2 linked regions of the Cystobacter fuscus genome follow. The protein of the gene in region 2 interacts with the protein of the main gene of each other region in a pairwise test. Links are inferred from orthologs where the notes say so. Each region holds a gene or a part of one and is shown on either strand. Other genes may lie near its edges.

Region 1 (7,708 bases), 4.8 Mb from region 2 along the record:
CGGGGCACCACCAGCTCCATCAAGCGCTCCATCGTGGAAACGGAGTCGAGCGAGCTGCCCAGGAGCGTGCTGGCCTCGTACAGGAAGTGCTGCCGCTCGGCGAGCGCCTCCACCTCGCGCCGCGCGCGCACGTGGTCCGTCACGTCGTAGGAGAAGAAGGCCACCCCATCCACGTGGCCCGCGGTGTCGCGCAGCGGCTCGTAGGAGAAGTTGAAGAAGCGCTCCTCGCGGGGCGCCCCCGTGCGCGGATCCTCCGCCACCCGGTACTCGCGCGCGACGAAGCTCTCCCCCCACAGGTAGACGCGGTCGAGCACGTCGAGCATGCCCTGGCGCATGTGGTGGGGCAGGGCATCGCGCATCTTCTGGCCCACGAGGCCGCTGTCACCCTGGTGGGCCTGGTGCAGGGGGTTGTCCAGCTCGATGACGTGCTCGGGGCCGCGCATGAGGCAGACCGCCAGGGGGGCCTGCATCACCACGGCTTGCAGACGGGTGCGTTGGAACTCGGCCTCGGAGCGCGCGGCCTGCTCCTTGTCGAAGAGCCGGGCGCGCTCGAGCGCGAGTGCTCCCTGGTGGGCGAGCGACAGCAGGAAGTCACGGTCCGCCGAGTCGAAGACGTGCAGGGGCGCGAAGGTGAGGGACAGCACCGCCATGGGCGAGCCCTTGGCGAGCATGGGCAGACAGGCCAGGGCGCCGGACCACTCGGGCCGTCCCGAGCGGAAGACCCGGGTGATGGGCAGGTTCGACTCCATGGGCACCTGGGACAACCGGTAGCCGGGCCCCCCGGACACGCTCTCGCGGCTGAGCACCCGGAGCGAACGGCCATCCATCTCGGGCAGTGCCACGGACAGCCGCCGGGCGTCCATCGCCTCCAGGGCGCCGCGCGCGATGACCTCCACGACCTCGGCGGCGGAGGCCACCGAGCACAACTTCGTCGTCATCTCCTGCAGCAGGGCGAGCCGCCCGACGCTCTTCTCCCTGGCCACTTCCGCTTCCCGGCGTGCCGTCACGTCGCGCAGGAAGATGATCAGCCGGGCGCCATGCGGGACGGCGCACGCCTCGTACGAACTCTCGCCGATGGGGGCGAGCCACTCCGCGTTGGTGGTCACCCCCTCCGCCCGGGCGCGCAGGTAGGCCGTGCCGAACGAGGTGTCGAGCAACGTGGGGAAGAGCGACCAGAGCACCTGGCCGAGCAACTCCTCGCGCGGGTGACCAAGCAACCGCACCGCCACCGGGTTGAGCGCCACGATGCGCCACTGCTCGTCGAGCACGAACGCCCCATCGGGAAACAACTGGAGCGGGATGTCGAAGGGCAGTTCCTCCTCGAGTTCCATCCGATCGCGCGACGGTGCCTGTCCGAGGGCGTCCTCGGGGGAGGAGGGGGCTTCACTCATGCGCGAAAGTTATGCACCGTCCGCGCCAGGGAGGATCAACCCGGCCGGTGTCCGGTTGGCGATGAAGTCCTGGAGGTCTCCGGGGAGCGGGGACTCGAACGTGACGCGCTGGCCGGTGGCCGGGTGGGGGAAGGACAGGCGCGCGGCGTGAAGGGCGTGGCGGGGCAGGCGCAAGCGCACCCACGCCTCGGGCTCGAGGCAGCGCTTGCTGAACCGATCGAAGTAGCCGGGGTCCGGCCCGTACATCTTGTCGCCCACGATCGGAAAGCCCGCCTCGCGCAAGTGGACGCGGATCTGGTGCTGGCGTCCGGTTTCGGGGTGGCAGCGCAGCAGGGCGAAGGGCTCGCCCTCGAGGGTGAAGCGACGGAGCACCTCGAAGCGCGTATGGCTTTCCTTGCCCAGGATGGGGTCGATGCGTACCGCGATGCGGATGAGGTCGGTGCCCTCGGCGATGGGGGCATCCACGCGGAAGGAGTCCTCGGGGGGATGGCCCTCGCAGATGGCGAGGTACTCCTTGTGCACCTCGCGCGAGATGAAGAGCCGACCCAGCACGCGGCACGCCTCGGTGGTGCGTCCGCAGACGACCAGGCCACTCGTCTCGCGATCCAGGCGGTGCGCGGGCTCGGCGGAGGCATGGCCCAGACGCTCGCGCAGCAGGGAGACGAGCGTGCCCTTGTGGTAGCGGGCGGTGGGGTGCAGCGGCAGTCCGGCGGGCTTGTCGAGCACGAGCAGCCAGTCGTCCTCGAAGACGACGGGCAGCTCGGTGGGCGTGTCGGGCTCGGCGCTCGCGGGCCGGCGGATGCGGAAGGAGAGGCCCGGGTAGACGGGCGTGGAGGGCTTGAGCCGGCGCTCCTCGCAGAGCACCCCGCGCTGGATGACGCCGAGCAGCCGCTCGCGTGGCAGCCGGCGGAGCTTCTGGGCGAGGTAGCGCTCGAGCCTCCAGCCGGCGTAGTTCGGCTCGACGACGAAGGAGATGTCGACGAAGCCCTCGGGGGTCTCACTCATGAGGCCCCTGGCATAACACGGTGCGCGGGGCGGCTAGACCGCCGCGCGGCGAGGCGGAGCGACGGCGCCGAGCGTCTCCTCGTAGAGCTGGGCGATGCGATCGCCGGAGCGGCCGTCCCAGCGGTCGGGCACCCTGCCCTTCTTCTCGTGCCCGTCGAGGATGCGGTCGGCGGCCTGCTGGATGTGGGCGGGGCTCGTGCCCACGACGAGGTTGGTGCCCACGTCCACGGTGATGGGCCGCTCGGTGTTCTCGCGCACGGTGAGACAGGGGATGCCGAGCACGGTGGTCTCCTCCTGGAGGCCGCCCGAGTCGGTGAAGACGAGCCGGGCCTGGGAGGTGAGCGCGAGGAACTCCAGGTAGCCGAGCGGATCCACGAGGCGCAGACCCGGGGTGCGATCCAGCGTGGGCCCGAGGCCCAGGTCCGCGATGCGCTTGCGGGTGCGCGGGTGGACGGGGAAGACGACGGGCAGGCGGCTGGCCACGTGACCGAGCGCGGAGAGCAACCCGCGCAGCGTGCCTTCGTCATCCACGTTGGAGGCACGGTGCAGGGTGCACACCGCGTAGCCGCGCGGGGTGAAGCCCATGTCCTTGAGCGTGGGCAGACGCAGGGCCTGCTCGCGCGCCGACAGGAGCGAGTCGATCATCACGTTGCCCACCATGCGGATGCGCTCGGGCTCGATGCCCTCCCGCAGCAGGTTGGCATCCGCGTCGGCCGAGGGCGTGAGCAGCAGGTCCGAGATGCGGTCCACCAGCAACCGGTTGATCTCCTCGGGCATGGTGAGGTCGCCGCTGCGCAGCCCCGCCTCCACGTGGGCGAGCTTGATGCCCATCTTCGCCGCCACGAGCGCCCCGGCCAGGGTGCTGTTGACGTCGCCCACGACGGACACGAGATCGGGCTTTTCCTGGGTGAAGACCTTCTCCAGCTCGAGCATCACCCGGGCGGTCTGCTCGGTGTGGCTGCCCGAGCCGATGCCCAGGTGGACATCGGGGGCGGGCATGCCCAGGTCGGTGAAGAAGACATCGCTCATCTTCACGTCGTAGTGCTGCCCGGTGTGGACGAGGGTCTGGGCGAGCGCGCCGCGCTCGCGGATGGCCCGGTGGATGGGCGCGACCTTCATGAAGTTGGGACGCGCCCCGACGATATGGAGAACCTTCTTCATGGGGAGCGAAGCTAGGCACCCGCCCCGCATCGGCCAGGGGGCCCCTGGCCCCGGGGGTCTCGCAGCGTCCTGAATCTGATAGACAGCGCCGCCATGTCCGCCCCCCGTCCCGTCGCCGTCATCCCCGCGCGCTACGCGAGCACGCGCTTTCCTGGCAAACCCCTGGCGCCCATCGCCGGCCGGCCGATGATCGAACACGTGTGGCGCCGCTGCCAGGAGGCCCGAGTCTTCGGCGAGGTGCTGGTGGCCACCGACGATGTGCGCATCCGGGAGGCGGTGGAGGGCTTTGGGGGCACGGCGGTGATGACCTCGCCCGAGTGCGCCACGGGAACGGACCGGGTGGCAGAGGTGGCCCGGGCGCGTGCGGACGTGGACGTGTGGGTGAATGTGCAGGGAGACGAGCCGCTGGTGGACCCGGACACCCTGAGGGTGCTCGCGGGCCTCTTCGCCGACCCGGCGGTGGAGATGGGCACGCTGGTGCGGCCCCTGGAGGCGGCCGAGCACACCAGCCCCCACGTGGTGAAGGCGGTGCTGGCGCTCAACGGGGACGCGCTGTACTTCAGCCGCGCCCTGCTGCCCTTCGTGCGCGAGCCGGGTGAGGCCGGCGCGGTGCGGCACTGGGCGCACCTGGGCCTGTATGGCTACCGGCGCGCGACGCTGCTGCGCCTGGCCGGGCTGAGCCCCACCCCCCTGGAGGGGGCGGAAAAATTGGAGCAGCTACGAGCCCTGGAGCATGGGGTGCGCATCCGCTGTGGCCAGGTGGCGGGACACACGGTGGCGGTGGACGTCCCCGGGGACGTGGCGCGGGTGGAGGCGGTGTTGCGCGGCGGCTGAAGCGGCCTGGCGGGCGGGCGGACGGACGTGGGACGAGAGAGTACGGGCCGGACGCCCTGTCGCGAGGTAGGCTGCGCATGTGTCCGACGCCAAGAACAAACCTGACGCCCCCAAGAAGCCCCGGTTCTCCCGGGCGACATTCAGCCGCCTGATGGGGCTGGCGCGCCCCCAGGCGCGCCGGATCATCGCCGGCACCTTCTTCCTCGTGCTCGCGAGCGCACTGGGACTGGTGTACCCGAAGATCATCGGGGACATCATCGACCAGAGCCTCAAGTCGGGGAACCGGGAGCATATCGACCGGGTGGCGCTGGCCATGGTGGTCGTCTTCCTCTTCCAGGGCGTGGCGATGGCGCTGCGCTTCTACCTCTTCACCACCGCGGGCGAGCGCGTGGTGACGCAGCTGCGGCAGAACCTGTTCGCGAGCCTCATGTCCCAGGAGGTGGGCTTCTTCGACGAGCGCAAGACGGGAGAACTCACCAACCGGCTGTCCTCGGACACCACGGTGCTGCAGAACGCGGTGAGTGTGAACATCTCCATGGCGCTGCGCAACGCGGCCCAGGCGTTCGGCGGCATCGGGCTGCTCTTCTACACCTCGCCGGTGCTCACCGCGCTGATGCTGGCCATCGTGCCCGCGGTGGCGGTGGGGGCGGTGTCGTATGGGCGCAAGGTGCGCGGCCTCTCCAAGGAGTCGCAGGACGCGCTGGCGGTGGCCAACGAGGTGGCCGAGGAGAGCCTGTCGGGCATCCGCACCGTGCGCTCCTTCGCCGCCGAGCGCCACGAGGTGGAGCGCTACCAGACCGCCACCGAGCACGCCTACGACGTCGCGCGCCGCCGGGCGAAGCAGTCCTCGTTCTTCCTGGCGGGGGCCTCGTCCGCGGGCTACCTCGCCTCGGCGGTGGTGCTCTGGTACGGCGGGCGGATGGTGCTCGACGGGAGGATGACGGTGGGCAACCTCACCTCCTTCCTCATCTACTCGCTCATGGTGGCCTTCGCGCTGGGAGCGCTCGCGGACCTGTGGGCGGACTTCATGCGCGCCGCGGGCGCCGCCGAGCGCGTCTTCGAGCTCATCGACCGCGAGCCCGCCATTCCCTCCTCGGGGGGCGAGCGCCTGGCGGCCGTGCAGGGCCGGGTCGAGTTCCAGGACGTGCGCTTCGCCTACCCCACGCGGCGGGACGTGCCGGTGCTCAAGGGCATCCACCTGGCGCTCGCGCCCGGCGAGGTGGTGGCCATCGTCGGCCCCTCGGGCGCGGGCAAGTCCACGCTCGCCGCGCTGCTCGCGCGCATGTATGACCCGCAGGAGGGCCGGGTGCTGCTCGACGGGCGGGAGCTGAGCGGCCTGGACACCGAGTGGCTGCGCCAGCAGGTGGGCACGGTGGCGCAGGAGCCCATGCTGTTCGCCACCTCCATCGCGGACAACATCCGCTATGGCCGCAAGGACGCCACGGACGCCGAGGTGGAAGCCGCCGCGCGCACCGCCAACGCCCACGAGTTCATCTCCCGCTTCCCGGAGAGCTACCAGACGATGGTGGGCGAGCGTGGCGTGCAGCTGTCCGGCGGGCAGAAGCAGCGCATCGCCATCGCCCGTGCGGTGCTCAAGGATCCACGCCTGCTGGTGCTCGACGAGGCCACCAGCGCCCTGGACGCCGAGAGCGAGCACCTGGTGAAGGAGGCCCTCGAGCGGCTGATGCGTGGGCGCACCACGCTCATCATCGCCCACCGCCTGTCCACGGTGATGGGGGCCGACCGCGTGGTGGTGATGGAGGCGGGCCAGGTGGTGCAGAGCGGCGACCACTCCACCCTCATGGGCCAGGAGGGCCTCTACCGCCGGCTGGTGGAGCGCCAGTTCGTCGCCGCCTGAGCCGCTCCCGCCCTTCCGTCTGCCCAGGGTACGGCCTCGCCCCACACCTCCCGACCAGTGGCGCGGAGAGGAAGGGGTGGTTAGAAAAGGCAGCGCAGACGAAAGGAGGTGATGCCTTGACTGAGAGCAAGAGTCAGGCGTCCACCTCCGTCGGTACGGCGCGCTGATGAGGCCACCGTCCGGCGGGAGTTGACGCCGAAGGTAGATTGGCCCGCCCGGGCCCACGCACCCCACCATTCGACGGGGCCGTGGACCGGGCGGGCCTTTTTTGTCTTCCCCCCGGGAATGCGAGCGGGCGGACCCTGTTGAGCCCACCGAGGGGGGAAGGCTCGTTTGATTCGCTGGAGGCCCGACCTTGTCCATCACACCCTGCCCGAGTCCGCTCCCTTGCGCCCTGCGAGACGAGTCGGTGGTGGAGGTTCAACGCAACCTGTTCTGCGCCAACTATGACGCCTGTCTGCACCTCGCAGTGAAGCGGGGCTGGGACGGGTGGACGTGCCGGCACTGCCCGCTGCGCGAGCACCGGGGGAGCGTTCCCCAGGCACGCGACTACGCCGAGAGCCGTCCGCGCAGTCAGGGCCAGGACTGACAGTCCCGGACTCACCGTGATTCAGGGCCTCGACGGTGGCCAGGGAACCTACAGAAACATTGACGCATCGGGCCTCTCTTGGCAGGAAGGGTCATGCGCTCCAAGAAGACCAAGTACATCTTCGTGACCGGCGGCGTGGTGAGCTCGCTGGGCAAGGGGCTTGCTTCGGCTTCCATCGGTACCCTGCTCGAGAATCGCGGGCTGGAAATCACGCTGCTCAAGCTGGACCCCTACATCAACATCGACCCGGGCACGATGAGCCCGTTCCAACATGGTGAGGTCTTCGTCACCGACGACGGGGGCGAGACCGACATGGACCTGGGTCACTACGAGCGCTTCACGAACGCTCGGATGTCCCGGCTCAACAACTTCACCACCGGCCGCATCTACCACTCCGTCATCCAGAAGGAACGGCGGGGCGAGTACCTGGGCAAGACGGTGCAGGTGATTCCGCACATCACCGATGAGATCAAGTCCTGCATCCGCCAGGCGGCGCAGGGCGTGGACGTGGTCATCGTGGAGGTGGGCGGCACCGTGGGTGACATCGAGTCCCTGCCCTTCCTCGAGGCCATCCGCCAGATGCGCTACGACGTGGGGGCGGGCAACACGACCTACGTGCACCTCACGCTGCTGCCCTACATCGGCGCGGCGGGCGAGGTGAAGACCAAGCCCACCCAGCACTCGGTGATGAAGCTGCGGGAGATCGGCATCCAGCCGGACTTCCTGCTGTGCCGCACGGACCGGGAGATCAGCCGCGAGCTCAAGGACAAGATCGCCATGTTCTGCAACGTGGACACGGGCAACGTGTTCACCTCGCCGGACGTGGGCAGCATCTACGAGCTGCCCCTGGAGCTGCACCGCCAGGGCCTG
Region 2 (7,573 bases):
CGTGGAGTCCGCGCTCACCGCCATCATGGACGGCGAGGACAGCGTGTCCGCGGTGGATGCCGAGGACAAGGTGCTGCTCTACCGCAACTGGCTCGGGCTGATGAAGGGCACGCTGTCGGCGCACTTCGACAAGGGCGGCAAGAAGGTGGAGCGCCGCATGGCCGCGGATCGCGTCTACACGAAGCCGGGCGGGGGCGAGCTCACGTTGCACGGCCGCAGCCTGATGCTCGTGCGCAACGTGGGCCTGCACATGTACACCGACGCCGTGCTGGACAAGGACGGCGCGCCCATCCCCGAGAACATCCTGGATGCCGTCGTCACCTCGCTCGTCGCGCTGCATGACCTGCGCGGCCCCAACGCCCGGCGCAACAGCCGCGCGGGCTCGGTCTACACGGTGCGGCCCAAGATGCACGGCCCCGAGGAGGTCGCCTTCGCCGACGACTTGTTCTCGCGCGTCGAGCAACTGCTGGGCCTGCCCGCCCACACCCTGAAGATCGGCATCATGGACGAGGAGCGCCGCACGAGCGCCAACCTCGCCGCGTGCATCCACGCGGCGCGCGACCGGGTGGTGTTCATCAACACCGGCTTCCTGGATCGCACGGGCGATGAGATCCACACCTCCATGGAGGCGGGACCCATGGTGCGCAAGAACGACATCAAGTCCACGATGTGGATCAAGGCCTACGAGGATCGCAACGTGGACGTGGGGCTGGCGTGTGGGCTCAAGGGCCGCGCGCAGATCGGCAAGGGCATGTGGGCCGCGCCGGACAAGATGGCCGACATGCTGGCGCAGAAGGTGGGCCACCCCCAGGCGGGCGCCAACACCGCCTGGGTGCCGTCGCCCACGGCGGCCACCCTGCACGCGCTGCACTACCACGAGGTGGACGTGGCCACCCGACAGGAGGCCCTGCGCCAGCGCGCGCCCACGTCCCTGTCCGCGCTGCTCACGCTCCCCCTGGCCCCCGAGGCGAAGTGGACGCCCGAGGAGGTGCGCCAGGAGCTGGACAACAACCTCCAGGGGATTCTGGGCTACGTGGTGCGCTGGATCGATCAGGGGGTGGGCTGCTCCAAGGTGCCGGACATCCACGACGTGGGGCTGATGGAGGACCGCGCCACGCTGCGCATCTCCAGCCAGCACGTGGCCAACTGGCTGCGGCACGGCGTGGTGACGGAGGCCCAGGTGCTGGAGGGGCTCAAGCGGATGGCGGCGGTGGTGGACCGGCAGAACGCGGGGGACCCGGGCTACCGGCCCCTGGGGCCGGGGTTCGATGGGGTGGCCTTCCAGGCCGCGAGGGAGCTCATCTTCAAGGGCCGCGAGCAGCCCAACGGCTACACCGAGTGGATCCTCCACGCGCGGCGCCGCGAGGTGAAGGCCTCCCGGCGGTAGGGTCGCTCACTGTCACATTCTGGACAGAACGCAGCCGCTGCGCTTAATCCCCCCCGGGGAAACTGGTTTCCCTCCTTTGGGGGTTGTTCATGAAGAGCAGCACGCTGTTCGCCGCGATTTCGGTGGCCGCACTGGGTATGGGCTCCGCTCAGGCGGCTACCCTGACGTTCACGGTTCAGAACAAGATCACCACCGGCGCGATTACCAATACATATCAGAACACGTGCGGGACGATCATCCCGAGCCTCGGCCCGGTCGCGGCCAACGGGATCTCGGTGACGCACCAGACGGACTGCGGCACCTCGACCGCCCTCGTCTTCGAGTACACGAACGGCAACAAGGTCTGCCGCTTCAACCTGAGCACCATCTACACCCCGCCCAACCCGATCCTGGGCACCTCCGGGTACTGGACGCCGAGCGGCTCGGGCACCTCCCGGGGCAGCACGTCCGCTACCTGCAAGGCGACGCTGACCTCTCTGGGTTCGAACGGAAACTATAGCTGGGCATTGTCGATGCAGTGAGGCTCTGGTGGCCGAGCGACTCCCGAGGGTTCGGCCACCGGCTCTCTCGGAACGCGGGAGCGCGGGGGCGGCTTCCGGCTCGAATGGGGATGGGCGAGGGGCGGGGGAGCAACTGTCGCCATCGTCTCGCGATAATCGAGAATCCTCATTTCCCGAGACGCCCATGCAAATCCGCAACGCCCTCTCCACCGCCGCCACCGCCCGTACGGCCGCCGCCACGACCGTGACCGCGCCGCCCGCCGGCCTGGAGCTCGGCAACCGGGGCCCCCAGGTGAAGCAGTTGCAGGACGCGCTGGTGAAGCTCGGCTACATGACGAAGGCCCAGGTGGCCACCGGCCCCGGCATCTTCGGCGAGAAGACGAAGGCCGCGGTGACGAAGTTCCAGGCGGACCACAAGCTGCCCACCACCGGCTACTACGGGGACCTGACCCACGCGGCGCTCAAGAAGGCGCTCGGCTCGGACTCCAAGCCCCCCAAGCCCGGCACCTTCACCAAGCCGCCCGTCGTCAACGCGCCCTCGCCCAACTCCAACTCGCGCGGCGGGGCGGACATCGACACCATCGTCCTGCATCACACGGGCTCCAACAACGGGGCGGGGGACCTCGCCTGGATGCGCAATCCCCAGAGCCAGGTGTCCGCCCACTACATGCTCGACCGCGACGGGAAGATCTACCAACTGGTGGGCGACGAGAAGCGCGCCTGGCACGCGGGCAAGGGCGAGCTGCACGGGGTGCCCACCGACGTGAACGGCCGCTCCATCGGTATCGAGATCGTCAACGACGGCTCGGGCAAGACGCCCTTCACCGACGCCCAGTACAAGTCCCTCACCCAGCTCGTGGGCTACCTCAAGCAGGAGTACAAGGTGCCCGCCAACAACATCCTCGGGCACAAGGACGTGGCCGTGCCCAAGGGCCGCAAGAGCGATCCCGCCGAGAACTTCGACTGGAACCGCCTGCGCGCGGGCCTCTGACGCCCCGCTCAGCCCTCGGTCGACACGACGATGCGCCCGCGCACCTGACCGTCCATCAGGCGCCGGGCCGCGTCGATTACTCCGGACAGGGGCACCTCGAGCGCGCCGATCGCCTGGATCGTCTCCGGGCGCAGGTCGCGCGCCAGGCGCTCCCAGGCCTGTTGCCGCAGGGCGAGCGGCGCCATGACGCTGTCGATACCCAGCAGCGACACCCCCCGCAGGATGAAGGGCATCACCGTGGCGGGCAGGTCCGCCCCCTGCGCGAGCCCACAGGCCGCCACGGCGCCGCCATAACGCGTCTGCGCACAGGCATTGGCGAGCGTGTGGCTGCCGACGGAATCCACCACCGCGGCCCAGCGCTCCTTCTGCAGCGGCTTGCCGGGGGAGGACAGCTCGGCGCGGTCGATGATGCGGCTGGCGCCCAGCGCCTGGAGATAATCCCCCTCGGAGGCCTTGCCCGTGGCGGCCGTCACCTGGTGGCCGAGCTTCGAGAGCAGCGCGACCGCGACCGAGCCCACGCCCCCCGTCGCTCCCGTCACGAGCACCTCGCCGGCACCGGGCTTCAGGCCGTGGCGTTCGAGCGCGAGCACGCACAACATCGCGGTGTAGCCCGCCGTCCCGATGGCCATGGCCTGACGGGTGTCGAAGGCCTCGGGCAGGCGCACCAGCCACTCGCCCTTGAGCCGGGCACGCTGCGCGAGGCAACCCTTGTGCGTCTCGCCCACGCCGAAGCCGTTGAGTACGACCCGGTCGCCCACCTTCCACGCGGGATGGCGGCTCTCGGTCACCGTGCCCGCGCCGTCGATGCCCGCCACCATCGGCCAGGAGCGCACCACGGGCGAGCGGTTCGTGATGGCCAGTCCATCCTTGTAGTTGAGCGTCGAGTGGCGGATGGCGACGGTGACATCACCCTCGGGCAGGAAGTCCTCGTCCACCTCGCGGACGTGGGCGGTGAAGTCAGGGTTCTTCTCGAGCACCAGGGCCTTGAACATGGGGTTCTCCTCGGGGGTGGATGAGGTGGCGGAAGTCATCGATGGCGACGGTCAGGGGGAGGGGCGAGCGCGCGAGCCGGGCGCGCAGCACCGCGCCCTCCCAGGTGGACCAGAAGCCGCGCGCGAGCCGGTCCGCGTCCAGCGAGGGCTCGATCTCCCCACGCGCCCGTGCACGGCGCAGGGCGGCGGCGAGGATTGACTCCCAGGCGGCCAGCGAGGCGTCGAGCCGCACGCGGAAGTCCTCGTGCAGTCCCCCCAGCTCCTGTCCGAGCGCACCGATGAGGCAGCCGCGCCGCCAGTCGAAGCGGCGCATGCCCTCGGTGGACTCCTCGAGGAAGCTGGAGAGCTGGGCGGCGAAGGTCGCGTCCGAGGCCGCGCCGAAGCAGCGCTCGAGCCGCTTGAGGAAGAAGGCCTGGTAGCTGTCGAGCAGGGCGAAGCCGAAGGCGTCCTTACTGGAGAAGTAGTGGTAGAAGGAGCCCTTGGGCACCCCCACCGAGCGCAACACCGCGTCGATGCCGGTCGCCGCCCAGCCCTGTTCCAGCACCAGTCCCAGGCCCTCACGCACCAGACGCTCGCGTGTGTCCTCGCGCTGCCCACGCCGCTCGGTTCGCGAGCGGCTCTCGGGAGGTTTCGCCATGGGAAATGAATAGACCGGTCGTCTAGAGAATTCAAGACAACGTGCGCACCCCACCCGAGCGGTCGGGTGCGGGTCTTCGCTCAGGGAGGGGGAGGGCGGTTGCGGGCCGGGTGGGTGACGCCTCGCGCGTCAGGGGGACACAACCCGTGCCGGACGCGAGCGCCCCGGAGCGCCATGGCGGCGCATCCGGGGAGCCCGCGAGGGGGGTGCTCAGGGGATGAGGGGCGCGAGCGCGGGGGCGATGTACGTCTGCTTCGCCTGCTGCACCGTCGTCCAGTCGTCCTGGAGCAGGCCACCGGTGTCATCGGAGTTGGGATTGAGCGACCAGAAGGCGAAGCTCATTCCGTTGCCCGAGAGGTAGGCCGTGAGCGTCTGGATCCACTGACGATCCGAGTCGATGAGCAGCTTGGTGCCGAACTCGCCGAGCCACACCGGGGCGCGGTTCTCCTTCACGAGGAAGCCCCAGGTGGCGTCCCACACGCCCGGCAGGTTGGCCGGGTAGCCGGTGGAGCCCTTGTTCTGGAACCACGGCTGGCCGTAGACGCTCTCCGGGTAGTCGTGCGCCGAGTACACCACGCGCCCCGGCACGTTGAGCCGCACCGGGTAGTCGCGCGCGCCGCGCAGGTTGCCGCCCCACCAGTACCAGTTGTTCTGATAGATCTCGATGCCCTCCACGATGATGAGCAGATCCGGGTTCACGCCGAGGATGGCGTTGCCCGCGCGCTCGGCGGCGAGCCGCCAGTCGGTGTCGAGGTTGCCATCGCCCCAGGTGGCGCGGCCGTGCGGCTCGTTGTGCAGGTCCACGCCCACCACGGTGGGATTGCCCTTGTAGCGCTGGGCGAGCATCTTCCAGTCATCGATCCACGCCTGCTCCTCGGTGGCGCGGTTGGAGCGGTACCAGAGCTCCGACTGGCTGCTGGAGTCCGGGCGGTGCCGGTCGAGCACGATGCGCAACCCGCGCGCCCCGGCCGCCGCGATGATGCGATCCATCACCTGCAGGGACGTGAGCCCGGCGAGCTCCGGATTGAGCGCGTTGTTCATGCTGAGCGGATCCGGGGACACCCCGTCGCGCAGCATGGTGTTGCTGTAGGGCAGGCGCAGCGAGTTGTAGCCGAGCGACTTCACCTGATCGAGCAGGCTGCCCAGCGCGCGGCGATCCAGCCCGTAGGGCACGCGCGAGGGGCCCTCGAAGCCAAACCAGTTCACGCTGGTGAGGCGCACCACCTGACCCGTGGACGAGAGGATCTTCGCCCCCTCGGTGTGCAGGTAGCCCGCGGCGCCCGGCGGCGGCGTTCCGGCGTCCGTCCCCGCATCGGTTCCGGCATCGGTGCCCGCGTCGGTCCCGGCGTCCGAGCCCGCATCCGAACCGGCATCGGTGCCCGCATCGGTGCCGGCGTCGGTGCCCGGGGTCGTCCCGTACACGCCGTCCGAGGCGCACAGGGACAGCGTGGCCCCCGGCTGGAAGAGGGCCGAGCACGAGGTGGCCGTGCCCCCGGCGTTCACGGCGCGCAGGCGCACCTGCGTCCCCGCGAAGGACTGGCTGCCGGTCCAGACGTTGGCGTCCCAGGCGGCCTGGCTCAACGCCGTCCACGAGCCCCCGTTCACCGACACCTCCACCCGCGCCGGGGCGGGGGAGGCCGTGATCCGGGCCTCCATCCACCAGTCATTGCTCGACGTCTGGAGGAAGAAGGACACGGGGGCGGCGAGCCGCTGCTCCCACCCCGTGAGCGCCGACTCCTCCTCCGCGACGCCGCCTCCACACGCGGTGGTGAACAGCACCGCGCTCAGCAACATCCCCATTCTTTTCATTACATGACCTCCGGGTGTACGCGCTCGACGGCTTCCTGGGTGAGTCGGAAAGAAAAATGCCATCCAGGAAAAACACGAAAAGTCCCAGAACGTCAATGCGTATTCAAAACACCGAATGCCAGTCGCAAAATCCAAGAATCCGTCACAACCCGTCGGGCCCCCAAAGAGACTCCGTGACGAGTGTGTGACAATGGAGGATGATGGGCGAGTAGTTCATGAAGACAGGCCGCGATCGTTATTTGCCCGCTGCGAAGAAGCGTCGGCAGGCAATGGTTCGACGTCGAAGACATCCAACCCCGCCCCTGCGATTGTTCCTGCTCGGAGGGCGGCGAGGAGCGCGGCTTCATCAACGATGGGCCCGCGCGACGTGTTGATCAGGTAAGACTCACGCTTCATCGAAGCGAGTTCATTCGCTCCGACGAGACCTCGTGTTTCCTCGTGAAGGGTTAGGCGGATGTTGCGATCTTCTTCCGCGATATGGCGAACGGTTGCCATCATCAGCCCCCAGGCCAGCTCAGGAGTCGAGTTCATCATCACCGCCAGGCCGGAGGCAGGGGGCTGGATATTGGTTGAAATGACAGCGATGCCTGTCTCGCTTGCCGCGATCCTGTCCAGATTGGCGTAATCGTCCAGAACTGCGACTTCAAGCATGTTTGTCTCTCATTGGCAGGCTGCGTTCGTCGGACGCAGCCTTGGGTTGGAATTCAACTCTGTTGGGTCAGATGGATAAGAGACCGTCGGTTCCTTATTATTCGCTCCCATGGTTGCCAGTGTGAAAGCGAAGCGCCAGCGCAGGGAGCATGGAACGTCCCGCGAGGCGCCCCTGGGGAGGGCTGGAGGGCGGCGCGGCGCGCCAGCGGAGGCCGAGTTCCTGCGCGCGCGCAGCGAGGAGCAGCGGGAGGTCCGGCGCCGTGCCATCCTCGATACCGCGGCTGCGATGCTCGAGCAGATGCCGGTGGCCGAGGTGGGCCTCAACGAGCTCGCCCGGCGCGTGGGGCTCGCGAAGTCCAACGTGCTACTTCGAGTCGCGCGAGGCCGTGCTCCTCGAGCTGCTCGACCAGGCCTGGAAGGACTGGCTCGCGGCGCTGCCTGCCGGAGCTCGGCGAGCGGGCGCAGGAGGTGTGCAACCATGCCCTCCTGGCCACCACCGCCATCTGGACCCACTCCCGCGCGTCCAGGAGCGTGCTCGCCGCCTACGAGGTGGACCGGTCTCTGGAGGCGTTCCGCATCCAGTTCGCGCCGACGCTCCAGGCAATG

What was found.
Region 1: the proteins of CYFUS_RS26655 (region 2) and kdsB interact in binary tests that used the Escherichia coli proteins (3 or more experiments, as listed by UniProt). The link is inferred for Cystobacter fuscus from one-to-one orthologs.

The regions. Positions count from the first base shown.
Region 1 is NZ_CP022098.1:1,740,067-1,747,774, reverse strand. The notes cover bases 2,666-5,520. They hold kdsB (3-deoxy-manno-octulosonate cytidylyltransferase), read left to right. Parts: upstream 2,666-3,650; coding sequence 3,651-4,391; downstream 4,392-5,520. Other genes in these bases: CYFUS_RS07305 (ABC transporter ATP-binding protein), read left to right, coding at 4,543-5,520; wecB (non-hydrolyzing UDP-N-acetylglucosamine 2-epimerase), read right to left, coding at 2,666-3,557. Outside these bases: CYFUS_RS07325 (ATP-binding protein), read right to left, coding at 1-1,391; CYFUS_RS07320 (RluA family pseudouridine synthase), read right to left, coding at 1,401-2,396; more of wecB, read right to left, coding at 2,430-2,665; more of CYFUS_RS07305, read left to right, coding at 5,521-6,249; CYFUS_RS07300 (hypothetical protein), read left to right, coding at 6,605-6,838; CYFUS_RS07295 (CTP synthase), read left to right, coding at 6,932-7,708. UniProt on the Escherichia coli protein: Activates KDO (a required 8-carbon sugar) for incorporation into bacterial lipopolysaccharide in Gram-negative bacteria.
Region 2 is NZ_CP022098.1:6,532,090-6,539,662, reverse strand. What follows is about bases 2,672-5,391. They hold CYFUS_RS26655 (TetR/AcrR family transcriptional regulator), read right to left. Parts: upstream 4,508-5,391; coding sequence 3,836-4,507; downstream 2,672-3,835. Other genes in these bases: CYFUS_RS26650 (glycoside hydrolase family 5 protein), read right to left, coding at 4,718-5,391; CYFUS_RS26660 (MDR family oxidoreductase), read right to left, coding at 2,887-3,870; CYFUS_RS26665 (N-acetylmuramoyl-L-alanine amidase), read left to right, coding at 2,672-2,878. Outside these bases: CYFUS_RS26675 (malate synthase G), read left to right, coding at 1-1,387; CYFUS_RS26670 (hypothetical protein), read left to right, coding at 1,477-1,908; more of CYFUS_RS26665, read left to right, coding at 2,072-2,671; more of CYFUS_RS26650, read right to left, coding at 5,392-6,316; CYFUS_RS26645 (NAD(P)-dependent oxidoreductase), read right to left, coding at 6,530-6,967; CYFUS_RS54030 (hypothetical protein), read left to right, coding at 6,980-7,573. UniProt on the Escherichia coli protein: Involved in response to both electrophiles and reactive chlorine species (RCS). Represses the transcription of the nemRA-gloA operon by binding to the NemR box.